DNA from 3 places in the Brevibacillus sp. BD137 genome. Region 3 is predicted to be linked to each of the others. Evidence: riboswitches for the same ligand, from Rfam matches in the RefSeq annotation. Region 3 holds a riboswitch; each other region holds the start of a gene.

Region 1 (4,674 bases), on a different contig from region 3:
AGCTGGGCATCCTGTTCAAAGGCGGGGAGCATCTGGAGACGGCTCACCACCTGGATACGATCATCCTCGATAAAACAGGGACTGTAACCAAAGGTGAGCCAGAACTGACAGACGTCATCGCCATTGATATCGAAGAGCAAGAGCTGCTCTCTTTGGTCGGTGCCGCTGAGAAAAACTCCGAGCACCCATTGGCTCAAGCCATCGTTCGCGGTATTGCGGATAAAGGAATCACACTGTCCGATACAGGTTCTTTTGAAGCCATTCCTGGTTTCGGTATTCAGGCTACCGTCTCCGGCAAAGAAGTACTCGTCGGTACCCGCCGTTTGCTGGAAAAACATCAAATTTCGTACCAAGCAGTGTCTGATACCATGCTGGCACTGGAGCGCTCCGGTAAAACGGCGATGCTCGCAGTCGTCGAAGGCAAGCTCGCTGGCTTGATTGCCGTAGCGGATACGATCAAACCAACCTCCAAGCAAGCGGTTCAGCGCATGAAAGCAATGGGATTGACTGTGATCATGATGACCGGTGACAACCGTCAAACTGCCGAGGCCATTGCCCGTGAAGCAGGAATCGATCACGTCATCGCAGAAGTCCTGCCTGAAGGCAAAGCTGCAGAAGTGAAAAAACTGCAAGAACAAGGCAAAAAAGTCGCGATGGTCGGCGATGGTATCAACGATGCTCCTGCACTCGCTACCGCTGACGTCGGTATGGCAATCGGTACAGGTACTGATGTGGCGATGGAAGCAGCCGATATTACCCTGATGCGCGGCGAACTGACTAGTGTCGCAGACGCCATCGAGATGAGTAAGCTCACCATCCGCAACATCAAGCAAAACCTGTTCTGGGCATTGGCCTACAACACCTTGGGCATCCCAATTGCCGCAATCGGCTTACTCGCTCCATGGCTTGCCGGTGCCGCAATGGCCTTCAGCTCCGTATCCGTCGTACTCAACGCACTGAGACTGCAACGAGTGAAGCTGTAACAACAGTAACAAGCGGCTTCGTCCGCCTTACCTATACAACATAAAATGCAAGGAGAGATTGATGATGACAAATATCACATTGAACGTAGAAGGCATGTCTTGCAACAAATGCGTAGCGCGCATCGAGAACACATTGAAAGAGTTGGGTGCAGAAGGCAAAGTAAACCTGGCTGAAAAAAAGGTTGAGGTTTCCTACAACGAGAGCAACTTGACTCTCGATGCAGTAAAAGAAGCTATTGAAGACCAAGGCTACGACGTCGTTTAATCATCGTGTCTTTGAAAAAGAAGCTCCTGCCTGAATCAATGAGGCAGGAGCTTTTTGGTATTGAGGTAAAAGTTGCTGTAGTGGAGGGGGAAGAAGCCCATTTCCAGTCTACGCTTCGGCCTACGCCCCGCAAGGGGTTGGACTGTCCGCTCCGAAATGAATGTCGGGAGCGCTTCAAAAGTAGAGTTTCGAGGAAGTAATCTCAGAGGTTGAAGCTGAAAACCCCCGCCATTCATTTCGGAGCTAAGTAGGGCTCCAGAGGCGCTAGGACTGGAAATGTTCTTCTTCCCAAGTGGCTGTTGTTTACATCTTGAGAGCATCATTCCAAAGGTCTTTTAAAAAGCATGTAGAACCTCATCAGCTCGTAGAGGAAACAGGAGAAATAAGCGAAGATCTTTGGACACCCCTACCGAGGCGTAGTGAAAAAAAGCGAAACTGCCTTTAGCGTCCACCTCTGAACTACATCCTGATGGACTACTTTGGACGCGGTTTCGTTTTTTTTCACGGAGCCGGGCACCTCATGCTCCCGCGCAGGGGTTCCAAGAATCTGAGCGTTTTCTCCTGTTTCCTCCCCACCCCACCAGCGAGCGAGAATAACGCACGATTTCTTTAATCGAATGAGCAACCGTAAGCTAATCCAATCCGAATCATAAAGAAAGACAAAGTCCGGTTAAAACCGTGCTAAACGAACGTTCACAATAACTGGAAGCGAGCGTATAATTCAAATCACAATCAAGCTCAAACAAGAAACAACACATACGGCCTAGTTCCGAGATTCTCGGAAGCGGGGGAACCAATCTTTTGGGGTTAATCCTGAGTGATCAGGAGGGATGAGGAAATGTCTTCTCTGCCATCCTACCCGTCAGCTAACCTCGTCGGCCAAAGCAGGGAAGGTCATGGATGGATAAAGTCTAGGCATTTTATGCGCAACAAGGGGATTCCTTGCGGGCGTGTGATAGGCTGATACAGGCTTTTTCTTTGGGACCTTTGTTCTGGAGGAAAAGGATGGATCGGTCTATTTTTTATGGAAATACCGACGAGCAGCTTACGCGATACAGTCGTGAAGGAAATGGTGTGGATCGCTTGGAGGCAATCGGTACGACATAAACCGCTGACAATCGAAATCAGGAAGACAGAGTACAGGGAGTCCTGAAAAGGGACGCCAGGTATTACGTAAGCCTGCGGATTTTCTACACGAGTAAAAATCAAGCGTGCCTGCTTGATTTGGCTTGAGTGTGGAAGCTTCGCGGGCTTTTTACATTTACGAAAAAACGAAGGATGAGGGATACCATGCCCAAAATGAAAGTCGATCAACTGACAAAAGTGTTTGGTAAGCAGCCCGAGCAGGCCTTGAAGCTGCTGGCAGAAGGACGAACGAAAGAACAAATTTACAAGCAAACGGGCCAATCCATCGGGGTCAATCAGGTCAGCTTTGAAGTCGAGGAAGGTGAAATCTTCGTCATCATGGGCCTGTCCGGCAGCGGCAAATCAACCTTGATCCGACTGTGTAATCGACTGATTGACCCAACGAGTGGAAGCATCGAGATCGATGGGGAAGAGATCGTGGACATGAAGGCGACGGCTTTGCGCGAGGTGCGGAGGAAGAAGCTCGGGATGGTTTTCCAAAATTTCGCCCTGTTTCCGCAGCGGACGGTACGAGAAAACGTCGAGTTCGGTTTGGAGATTCAACAAGTACCACCAGAGCTCCGGCAAGAAAAAGCTAGGGAAGCGCTCGCGCTCGTTGGATTAACCGAGTGGGAAAATGCGTACCCGGATCAATTGAGCGGAGGGATGCGCCAGCGGGTCGGATTGGCGCGGGCGTTGGCTAATAATCCAGATATTCTCTTGATGGACGAAGCGTTCAGTGCATTGGACCCGCTCATTCGAAAAGATATGCAGGATGAGCTGTTGGAGCTTCAGATGACGATGAAAAAGACGATCCTGTTCATTACACATGACTTGCACGAGGCGTTGCGGCTGGGCGATCGGATTGCCTTTATGAAAGACGGGCAGATCATTCAGATCGGCCGCCCGGAAGAGATCATGGCAGACCCAGCGGATGAATTCGTGCGGAAGTTCGTGGAGGATGCCGACCTGTCCAGGGTGCTCGTTGCTGAAAATGTGATGAAACGGGCAGAAGCAATCACGCCTGACAAAGGGGCGCGAGTGGCGCTGCAACTCATGATGGATAACGGCGTGTCCAGCTTGTACGTCGTGGACAAAAAGCGCACACTGCTCGGCTTGATTACGGCGTATGACGTATCACTCGCGATCAGTACGGGACATTCGCTGGAGACGATTATGAAAACCGACCTCCCTACCGTTTCACCTGACGCACGTCTGCACAGTTTGTTCCCGATGATGGCAGACCTGCATGTTCCGATTGCGGTTGTGGGCGAGCAGCAGCGTTTGTTGGGTGTCATCGTAAAAGGAGCGGTACTAGGCGGGCTGGTAGGTAAAGTCAATGTCCAAGAGCATCAGAGAGCAGAGGTGATGAGTGATGGACGCCGTGCCTAAGCTGCCGATTGGCGAATGGGTGGAAGAGTTCGTAGCATTGCTGGGTCAGTACAAAGGGGTATTGTTTGATCCAATATCTATCGTTATTTCCACAATGGTGACTTACTGCTCCACGGTTTTGGCAGAGATACCTTGGCTGATTCTCATCTTGCTGCTAGGGGCCGCTGCGTGGGTTTTTGCAGGGAGAGCGTCCATGGTTTTTACGGTAATCGGACTTTCTCTCATCAACAACTTGGGGTACTGGGATGAAACGTTGGAGACAGTGGGACTCGTCCTCACTGCCACCATGATTTCGATCGCTATCGGAATTCCGGTGGGCATTCTTTGCGCGAGACACGATACGTTTCGCAATCTAGTTACGCCAGTACTGGATTTGATGCAGACGATGCCAGCGTTCGTTTATTTGATTCCAGCGATCTTTTTCTTCGGCTTGGGCGAGGTGCCGGGAGTCATTGCCTCCGTTATTTTTGCTTTGCCGCCAATCGTGCGTCTCACGAATTTAGGCATACGCCAGGTCCCAGCGGAAATGGAGGAAGCGGCGAACGCCTTTGGCGCAACTGGGTGGCAAAAGCTCGTGAAAGTGCAGTTGCCGTATGCGAAATCGACGATCTTGGCGGGCGTCAATCAGTGCATCATGCTCGCCCTTTCGATGGTGGTCATAGCGGCTATGATCGGGGCGAAAGGCTTGGGGGCAGATGTGTATCGTGCCGTTTCGCAAGTGGACATAGGAAGAGGATTCGAGGCAGGGCTATCGATCGTGATTATCGCTATCGTCTTGGATCGGCTTACTCAACATGCAGGAAAAAAGGAGAGAAATACATGATGAACAAAACGGTTCCAACTTTACTGGCAGTGATGATGGGAGCAACAGCTTGGCTCGCAGGCTGTTCCAGTCAAAACACAAACACA
Region 2 (4,674 bases), on a different contig from region 3:
ACGTGATTGAAGCATAGAGCGAAATTGGGAATCTCGTTCCACGAGCACGTACTGTGTGCCGGGATGCAAGCGCTGATAGATCGTTTGGGTAAATGCCCCTGTACCAGGTCCCAGCTCCAGGATCACATCGGTTGAAGCCCAATCGACGCTTTTCAACATTTGCTCACATAAAAAACGAGAGCTGGGGATGATACTACCGACGCGTCCAGGCTCAGCGATAAACCGCCGCAAAAAGACCAAGAAGTCCTGCAAGAATCGTACCTCCTAGGGGAAAAGCAGCCTGATGTACACAGGCTGCCGAATTGACACAATCTATTCTACACCTTGTCCCCCAGTTCCTGTTGAATTAGGATTGTACTGGTTTGGCTACCGGTGTTTTTACTTCATTAATGGATGCTTTGATGCTGGCAAGTTCTGCATCGATATCATCCTTTTCCAGCTCAGACAAAGCGTTTTCCCAAGCGCGGTTCGTTTGGCGCCATTGCCCGCTCATTTGCGCTTCTGCTTCCATGCGCATGACTTTCTCTTCCATGCGAGCGAAGCCACGGCCTGCGGACTGATTGCCGATACCGACAACTGCTTGATTGACTTGCTTTTGTGTACGAGCTACTTGTGCACGTGCCATCAGTGTGAACTTTTTCGCACGCATTTTATAGAACTCTTCCTTCAGCTCAGCCAGCTTCTCGCGCATTTGCGTAGCTGACTCGGATGCTGACAGGTAGAGAGTTTCATATTCCGCTGCACGGCCTTCGTACTGCTTCTTGTCAGCGAGTGCTCGACGAGCCAACTCGTCTTCTCCTTCAGTCAGGGCGAGCTTAACTTGGCGATCACGTTTTTCAATCAGAGCATTGGCTTCGTCCAATTGCTGACGGAATTTCTTTTCCAGAGCAACCTGACGGGCAACCGCTACTTCAACTTGTCCGATTTCTACTTCCATGTCACGCATATATTGATTCAGCATTACTACCGGATCTTCCATCGAATCCAATGCATCATTTACCGAAGCTACTGTCAGGTCACGCAAACGTTTAAAGATACTCATTATTTTTTCCTCCTCATCATATCACATCATATTGTTCATCCAAAAGACTCTTGCGACATTGGCGTTACTGTGGGCGTCTTCTTACATCTCTCTCCCAAGTGTCCAGCGTATCTTCCTTTAATACTTTTTGGGCCCATTCACGCTCCCAAGCAGGTGGCGCTTGTTTAGGTTCTTGGCTGGGACGCAGTAAGCGATATCCCAGATAAATCACCCCAATGGCCAGAAGCGCGTGAAACAGTAGGTCAAGCTTGCCAATCAACATCAGGAACCCGAATAGGAAGACCAGGATTCCCCAAAATCGTGAACCGGTTTGTCCCATGATCTTTTTGGCACCGTATATCATGATCACGCCGGGAATGATAAACCCGAGCAAGTCTCCGATATCGATACCCACCAGATCGAGAAGAACCAACCCACCGACTAGCAGCAGAACCAGCCCGAGTAGTACTTTGCCAGACCGTTCGCTCATTACTCGCTTACCTCCATTCGTTTTGCATGTGGTGCTTGTGGAACGTTATGCCCTTATTGTAGCCCTCGGTATAGGCTTCCCATAACGGGCGTGCGGTTGGTTTTTCCCTCCGTCCTTGGACGGAGACATTTTCCTGCCTTAATCGGACGAGCTCTCCAGCAAGGCAGGAATAAACCCACGTCGAAAGGCGGCTTGCACTGTCGAACGAAAACGTTACAGCATTTGACGCTATCTTTGTGACGAATATGTGAATGAACAGATAAAAAGAAGGAAAAAAAGGACTGGCGTAGAATCTTCGTAAGAGTGCGTGTAAAAAAACATCGAAAAATAGCCGAATTCCGCTTAGCGGAAACGGGGGAACCACGTTTTTGGGGTGAATGGTTGCTACTCCTAGCAGCCTAGGGCGTCCTTTCGACCGAACCCTTCAGCTAACCTCGTAGGCTCACGAAGGGAGCAGTTTCTTTTGCGCAAGATGGTTTTATCTTTATTTATGGCTGGATTACTTGCTATGGGGGCAGGCGCTGCACAGGCTGCTGAGGAGAATACTCTCCATGAAGTTGTCAGTGACTTGTACGGTACCCCTTACAAATCTTCCGGCTCGTCCAAAAAGGGCTTTGACTGCTCCGGTTTCACACGCTACGTATTTGATGCGTTAGGTGTAGACCTGCCTCACAATTCTGCTTCCCAGTACGAATTAGGTACAGAGGTAGACAGAAAAGATTTGCAGCCAGGCGATCTCGTATTCTTCAATACAAACGGTCGCAGCATTTCTCACGTGGGTATCTACATCGGAGACGGCACATTCGTGCACTCGGAATCTGGTCGTGGAGTCGTCAACACCAAGTTGAACGATCCATACTACTGGAGCAAGCGTTATGTAGGCGCCAAGCGTCTCAGTGCTCCTGTTCTAGCGAAAGCAGAAACTCCGAATAAGGAAAAAGCGGTGCAAGCTGCATCGTTGCCGGAAAAACCAGCTAAAAAATAGTCATTCGGCAAAATAATAAAAGCCAGGGACACTACGTCTCTGGCTTTTTCTGACGAAATTTAGTACCTGGTCTAAAGAGGTACCCTCACATATTAGAACAACTTAATAACTTACGGGGTTTCTTCCCCTGATAGGGTCAAAGCATGTTATGATAGACAAGACCCATTCTTTGAATGGTATTCCTTATTAATAGAAGTAACTGGGGGTTGTTCCGGTGAAAGATCACATTTTAATTGTCGATGACAATCTGGAGATTATTGAACTGCTAGAAGACATTTTGGAGAACGAGGGCTTCAGCGTTTCCTCTGCTGAAAGCGGAGAAGATGCACTCTCGTTGCTCAGCCAAGGTGAGCGTCCCAACCTGATCCTTTTGGATATTATGATGCCCAACATGAGTGGCTACGAGCTCTGCTCTCAAATTCGCCGTGAGTGGGATTTGCCTATACTGTTTCTCAGTGCAAAAGGAAAAGCGGTAGATAAGGTAGTCGGCTTTGAAATCGGCGCAGACGATTACATCACGAAGCCTTTTGATACGGAAGAGCTGCTCGCTCGCATTCGTGCCCACCTTCGTCGCTATGAGCGCATTCGAAAGCATACCGAAGAGCAGCCTGAGAAGGAAACAGCTTCTTCTCCGATTACGGTTTTGAAATTCAAGGACTTGGAAATTCATAAAGAAACGTATTCCGTATATGTATGTAACCAAAAGATCGAGCTCTCTACCAAAGAATTTCAACTACTCACCTTCCTCGCAGAAAATGCGGGCATCGTCTTTACAAGAGAACAAATTTATGACCGTGTTTGGGGATATGGTTATGGCTCGCTCAATACAGTGACGGTCCATATTAAAAACCTCCGTGAGAAGCTGGAAACGGAACGTCAATTCATTAAAACACAATGGGGGACAGGCTACGTATTTATCGGGGAGAAGCTTTAAATGAGCTTGCGCAATAAAATTTTTCTCTCCTTCATTGCCTTGCTCACACTCAACATTTTGTTGTTTAAATTTGTTTTTCAAGACATTATTGTCGCTCAACTCAAAAATGACCGGCATGATCAGTACCAAGCTGAGAAGGAAGCCGCAGAGAAGGTCATGCTCAATCAACTGCTTCTCGTCAGTAATTTCAAGGACCCAATCGAACGCATGGAGCTTGAGAAGCAGTTGCCAGACGACGTGATGTACCGCATGCTCGTGAAGGATGCCAATGGAAACACCATCTACAGCAAAACATCAAGCGCCTATAATTTAAAAATGCCTTCCCCCTCCTCATCAAGCCGTGGCGATTCTGCTAAGCAAAATGACCTCAAAGTGGTCGCTGAGTACCATTTTCAGCAGGAGCCACCGCGTACAGGGGAGATTGTTGTTTATTTCTACACGGATGATTACGACATGATGGCTACGACAGGGGTTTCCATGATGCTTTGGTTTATTTACGGAAGCATTAGTCTGGTAGGATTGGTTCTGCTCGCTTTGTTCGTTCGCTGGATACTACGGCCAGTTAACGAATTATCGCGCGTCACCCAAGAAATCCAGGAAGGGAAGCGGCTGGTCACATTTACGTATCGATCACATGATGAATTTGGGCAACTCTTTCGATATTTCGGGGAAATGGTGGATGAGCTTCGCTTAGCGGAAGAAAGACAGGCTGAAATGATTGCTTCGATTGCCCACGACTTCCGTACACCTCTCACCACGATCAAAGGTTATGCCTCATACATCGGCTCTGGTCGCGTGACGGATATGACCAAAATACAGAAACAGATGGGCAAGATCGAGCTAAAAACGACGGACTTGGAAAAGCTGCTGGATGAGCTGCAGGACTTCACCACACAAAGCTCTGAAGTTCGACTCAGTATTAACCGTATTCATGTCAAAAGCTTCTTGCGAGGAATCATTGAGGACTATTTGCCAAGAATCAAAGAGGCAGGTCTCACGTTTCAATGGAAGCTGCGAATCTCCAATGAACTACACATCGAAGCGGATGAGACTAAGCTGCGCCGTGTCATGGAAAATTTGTTGAACAACGCCATTCACTACAACAAACCGGATGGCTCCATTTACCTTACTTGTGATCAGCGAGAAGGACATGTCCTTTTTACTGTAATCGACAAAGGAGAAGGAATCGCCGCTGAAGACTTGACGAAGATTTTCACCAAGTTTTATCGGGCGGAAAAATCACG
Region 3 (4,674 bases):
TTATGCGAAAAGACTAAATTGCTACGTACGCAAAATCATCGTTAAGCACTGGAACTGCGCCACTCTGATTCCACTGCGCTGCAAGTTCGACATCTTCCGGGTACCCCATACTGATCAGTTCTTGGCCAGAAGCGCATGTCTTCAAGTAAGCAGGAAGATGATCTTGGGTCGCTCGAAAGGCTGCCACTGCTATTTCGGCCTCTGGTGACAATCGATGCCCCTCCAATTCATGAAGCAGCGCACCTGCCGCAATCATATCTTCAATAGCAGGACGCAATGCTCCATTTCCCCACCGTTCACCGCAAGCAATGACGGTTACGGTTCCATTCTGCTGCTGTATGTATCTGGCCACAGATGGCGCGTTTCGCAAGCACGCAGCGATTACCTTCGCACCTGTTTTCTTCGCCAACACGGTACAGGTCGATCCGTTTGGCGAGGGTAATACGATTCTACTTCGCATTGGAACCGTTTTCAGACAGGCGGGCGAAAGGGAGATTGGTTCTCCGCGTTTTCCAGCGAGCAGGGCTGCTTTTTGTTTGGCGAATGCTACGGTTGACTCATCCTTTACCTGATAAGGATAGACGATACCTCCTCGTCCCGTTACGATATCGACACACGTGCTGAAGGAGAGCACATCGATAATGACGATCATATCCGATGCTGCCCCGACCTGTTCTACCCCTTCGTATCCCCAATCAAATCGAGCTGTATAGTCTAGTTGTTTGCATACAGTTCTATCTCCCAACCCCTCCACCATCCTCTATCAAAAATAGGTACTCGTCCCCTTACGTTCGCCGTTACAAATTAAGACAAGAAACAATATCGTATTATTGTCCCACTAGATTACACAAGAATGGAGTGAACATGGATGACTGAAATCGAATACGACGACGATCAAGGTAATTCGGAAAAAAGAAATCACAAACGCCCAAGAAGAAATACTGTGAGAACGACCGGTATTTTGCAAAACAACCTCGCCCGTGCTCTCACCGCTCACCTCGACCTGGTAAATCTGAACACAGAACCGGTTGAAGTACGTGTGCAAGTATTAAACTGGGGTAACGCAGTTACGCAAACGAATCCAGTTAGCACCTTGCTTGACATCACGCAATTTATCCCTGCGAATACTCGCACTGCTTTCAATGCGCTGATCCCCGCTTCTTTCCACTATGAAGTCCGCCTTACCGTAGCAGAAAACAACAGAAATGTCCTTCTCACCACTTATGGCCGTACTACTATCGGCGGCGGTCAAGTTGTTGGTCTTACCGTTCTTGACAGTCAATTCCAAACTGTCGAAATCGAAACTTGTATTTAACTATCTTGCAGGAAGAAAATGAGGAATTATGGTGGGACGCCATAGTTCCTTTTTTATCCATTCGTATGCAGGAAAAGGCGCTTGGGACGATCCCAACGCCTTTTTGCTTCTACGACCACGACAAAAAAAGAAACTGCCCTCGAAAGGACAGTTTCTTTGAAAAGGAGACTTACAGTTTTACTACGTTCTCAGCTTGTGGGCCACGGTTGCCTTGAACGATGTTGAATTGAACTTTTTGACCTTCGTCCAAAGTTTTGAAACCGTCACCTTGGATTGCGCTGAAGTGTACGAATACATCGTCTCCGCCTTCTACTTGAATGAAACCGAAACCTTTTTCTGCGTTAAACCATTTTACTGTTCCGTTCGTTTGCATCTAAAAAAACCTCCAAAAATTCAATTTGAATATGCTAGTCATATTTACCGAAGCAAATAAAGCTCACATATCATGAAGAAATACCAGATCATGTGCGATGATACGCCTTCATGATATGTGAATTTTACTTATTCAGCAAATATGCGAATGTCATAGGACGGAACTGCAAAATAAAAAACTAAACCTTTTGAAAACCTAAAACAATGAAAGCCCTTCCTCTCTTCCATCCTTGCGGCTCCGAAGACCGCGCCAGTGTGAATCGGGGATTCAAAAATGTTATCCATCAGCATACAAACACCTCGATGAATGATTAGGTATCAATTTTTCAAGTAGCAACCTCATTCTACCATGGTTGTCCAAAAAAAGCAACCGTTCACCCTTATTCTGGACGAAGCGGGACTCTGATACAATAGGATTGGGAGGGATTACATTGCAAAATCATATTTTGACAACCATTCAATTATCCGAAATGCTTGAAAAGAAAGTGCCCGTACTTTTATTGGACGTACGCGACGCCGAGAAATTTGTTTCCGGCAGCCTCGTTCACGAAAACGCATCGACGCAAAACGTCCCCTATCTTCTTATGAAAGAACAGGACAAGCCACTTGATGAAGAAACCGAAAAACTCGCGCAAAATGTCCAGATCGTTACCTTATGTACAACAGGTAACAAAGCTCAAAAAGCTGCGGCTCTCCTTCGTGAGCATGGTTTCCATGCAAATGCATTGGAAGGCGGCTTAACTGCCTGGAAGGAACAATCAAACGAACCGAAATGAGCCTAATTTATCAACGATTCTAGCTATTTGCCATATATTACTCCTTTATTTCGATTGGGATTGTCTGATATCGTTGTTCATGCCAAACGAAATAAGCCGAGACTTCCTCCTTGAAAAGGAAGTGCGGGGGACTTTTTTGTGGATGACCTATTCCACATTGGGGTGAATCGCCGAACTGGCGTAGGGTTGTTTCCTCAATCCGAATCCGACAACTAACCTCGTAGGCAAAAAAAAGGAGAGATTTGTTTTATGAAACGTTTTGGTTCTGTTACAATCGCGATGACTCTTGGTCTGGGCTTGGCTTTGACAGGGTTTGCTTCTTCTGCTTCCGCAGCATCTAACTGCCCATTGAAGAACGGACAATTCCAATTCAATGTGGGTCAAAATATGGGACAATTCCAAAAAGCACCAAATGCTCAACAGTTCCTTAACTTTTTCCAAAAGCAAGGCTTTGTTCCTGGCCAGCCACAAGCAGTACAGCTGATGCAACCTGTTAAGCAAGGACAAGCTACACCTGTACAACAACCATGCCCGTATCAACCAGGATCTTTCCAACAAGCACCCGTACAACAAGCTCCAGTACAACAAACACCAGCACAACCAGTACAAACAGCACCAGCACAACCTACCAATAATGTCACTGAGCCTGCCGCTCCAGTAAATCAAGCGGATCAAGCTAAGACGGGTGATTTTGCGAAACAAGTCGCGGATTTGGTAAACCAAGAACGTGCAAAAGCAGGTCTCAAGCCTGTTCAAATGGATGCAACACTGTCCAAAGTAGCTTTGGCAAAAGCACAAGATATGTCTGCTAACAACTATTTTGACCACAACAGCCCAACGTACGGTTCCCCATTTGACATGATGAAGCAGTATGGCATTCAATACTCGACTGCAGGTGAGAATATCGCCATGGGTCAACAGAGTCCACAAGAAGTCATGCAACAATGGATGAACAGTGAAGGCCATCGCCAAAACATTATGAACCCTGACTTCACAAAAATTGGTGTAGGCTTCACAAATGGCTACTGGGTACAAGAATTTATCGGGTAACACGCTTTGCACGAAACGAAAAGCCGGTGTCTCTTAATCGAGACCCGGCTTTTTCGTGTAGGCATTATTCCGGCTGTGTTTCAGAAGCCTGTTTTTTGGGGGTACAGCAGCTTTCCTGCTCATCTAGCAAAGCAACGTTCTTTTGATTCATTTCTTGCTTGGTTGGGTAAGCAGATACTTGCTGCAGCTCGGCATTGACATCAGACGATTGCTTCATCCGTATGGCCCCCTCACCGTTTTTGGTGGTGCATCCCTAGTATGCACGCGGTTCTAAACGACTCATTCCTAAGGAACACTGGAAGCACATGCAAATGAACCTATCTGCTAATAATATGTTCAAGGTCTTTTAAGGCAGCCGCTGCTGCCGCGACAGGATCTGATTTTCCTCCAACGACCAATAAATCCCCCATGACATCGGTTTCTACCCGGATGGCTTTTGTCGTACCTGATACGGATGCAAACGGATGGGTAAAATCCACCGCACACAGTTCAACTGCTACAGAAACCGTACCATTCGCTTCCTTTTGGATCGTTCCGATCAGCTTGGGAATCTTCGCATGCTTTTTCCACGTCTCGATTTGTAACGAGGTTATTTCGCGAATACTTGTGCGTGCGATATCGGTTAGATTTACTTGCCCGCCAAAAGCTGCGTTTGCCAGGATCGTGAGCTTCGAAGCTGTATCCCAACCATCGATATCGTAAGAGGGGTCCGGTTCGGCAATCCCCATCTTCTGAGCGAGCTCGACTGCTTCTGTACAGGTGAGCCCCTCTTCCATCATTTTTGTGAGCACGAAGTTCGTCGTTCCCGTAAAAATACCTTCGACTCGTTTTACTTCACAGCCTGCCAAGTTATACTGCAAAAGATCGATCGTCGGCAGAGCTGCTGCTGTTGCTCCACTAATTTTCAACGCGGTACCATGTTTTTTGGCAAGAGCGGCCAAACCAGCATAATCAACAACAAGCGCACCTTTTGAAATCGCAATCGCATGCATGGCATTCTCCAATGCATACCGAATATAAGTCAGACCAGGTCCCCCCTCTTTTTCAGATGGACCTGCCTCGATGAGTACGTCTGCTTGAACTGATTTGATAAATTCCAGCGCGTTCCAAGAAGCGTTCCCTGCTTGTTTTGTATGAGCATAGTCTTCCCATTTCCCTGAA

What was found. A riboswitch is a leader RNA that binds a small molecule or an ion and turns the genes downstream of it on or off. The one in region 3 is predicted to bind cyclic di-AMP.
Region 1: linked by a shared signal. The riboswitch ahead of ODZ53_RS24455 (quaternary amine ABC transporter ATP-binding protein) and the one ahead of ODZ53_RS05240 (CAP domain-containing protein) in region 3 are both predicted to bind cyclic di-AMP.
Region 2: linked by a shared signal. The riboswitch ahead of ODZ53_RS21745 (C40 family peptidase) and the one ahead of ODZ53_RS05240 (CAP domain-containing protein) in region 3 are both predicted to bind cyclic di-AMP.

The regions. Positions count from the first base shown of each region.
Region 1 covers NZ_JAOTNO010000014.1:143,616-148,289, reverse strand. The annotation lists gene ODZ53_RS24465 (heavy metal translocating P-type ATPase) at 1-983, shown strand, start outside; gene ODZ53_RS24460 (copper ion binding protein) at 1,048-1,248, shown strand; cyclic di-AMP (ydaO/yuaA leader) riboswitch at 1,999-2,145, shown strand; gene ODZ53_RS24455 (quaternary amine ABC transporter ATP-binding protein) at 2,539-3,765, shown strand; gene ODZ53_RS24450 (ABC transporter permease) at 3,749-4,588, shown strand; gene ODZ53_RS24445 (glycine betaine ABC transporter substrate-binding protein) at 4,585-4,674, shown strand, end outside.
Region 2 covers NZ_JAOTNO010000011.1:118,889-123,562, reverse strand. The annotation lists gene ODZ53_RS21760 (class I SAM-dependent methyltransferase) at 1-252, opposite strand, end outside; gene ODZ53_RS21755 (PspA/IM30 family protein) at 347-1,042, opposite strand; gene ODZ53_RS21750 (LiaF transmembrane domain-containing protein) at 1,107-1,511, opposite strand; cyclic di-AMP (ydaO/yuaA leader) riboswitch at 1,831-1,970, shown strand; gene ODZ53_RS21745 (C40 family peptidase) at 1,975-2,496, shown strand; gene ODZ53_RS21740 (response regulator transcription factor) at 2,711-3,430, shown strand; gene ODZ53_RS21735 (sensor histidine kinase) at 3,431-4,674, shown strand, end outside.
Region 3 covers NZ_JAOTNO010000002.1:408,689-413,362, forward strand. The annotation lists gene ODZ53_RS05220 (2-phosphosulfolactate phosphatase) at 14-754, opposite strand; gene ODZ53_RS05225 (hypothetical protein) at 869-1,315, shown strand; gene ODZ53_RS05230 (cold-shock protein) at 1,485-1,688, opposite strand; gene ODZ53_RS05235 (rhodanese-like domain-containing protein) at 2,119-2,463, shown strand; cyclic di-AMP (ydaO/yuaA leader) riboswitch at 2,548-2,705, shown strand; gene ODZ53_RS05240 (CAP domain-containing protein) at 2,713-3,513, shown strand; gene ODZ53_RS05245 (hypothetical protein) at 3,578-3,730, opposite strand; gene ODZ53_RS05250 (homoserine dehydrogenase) at 3,831-4,674, opposite strand, start outside.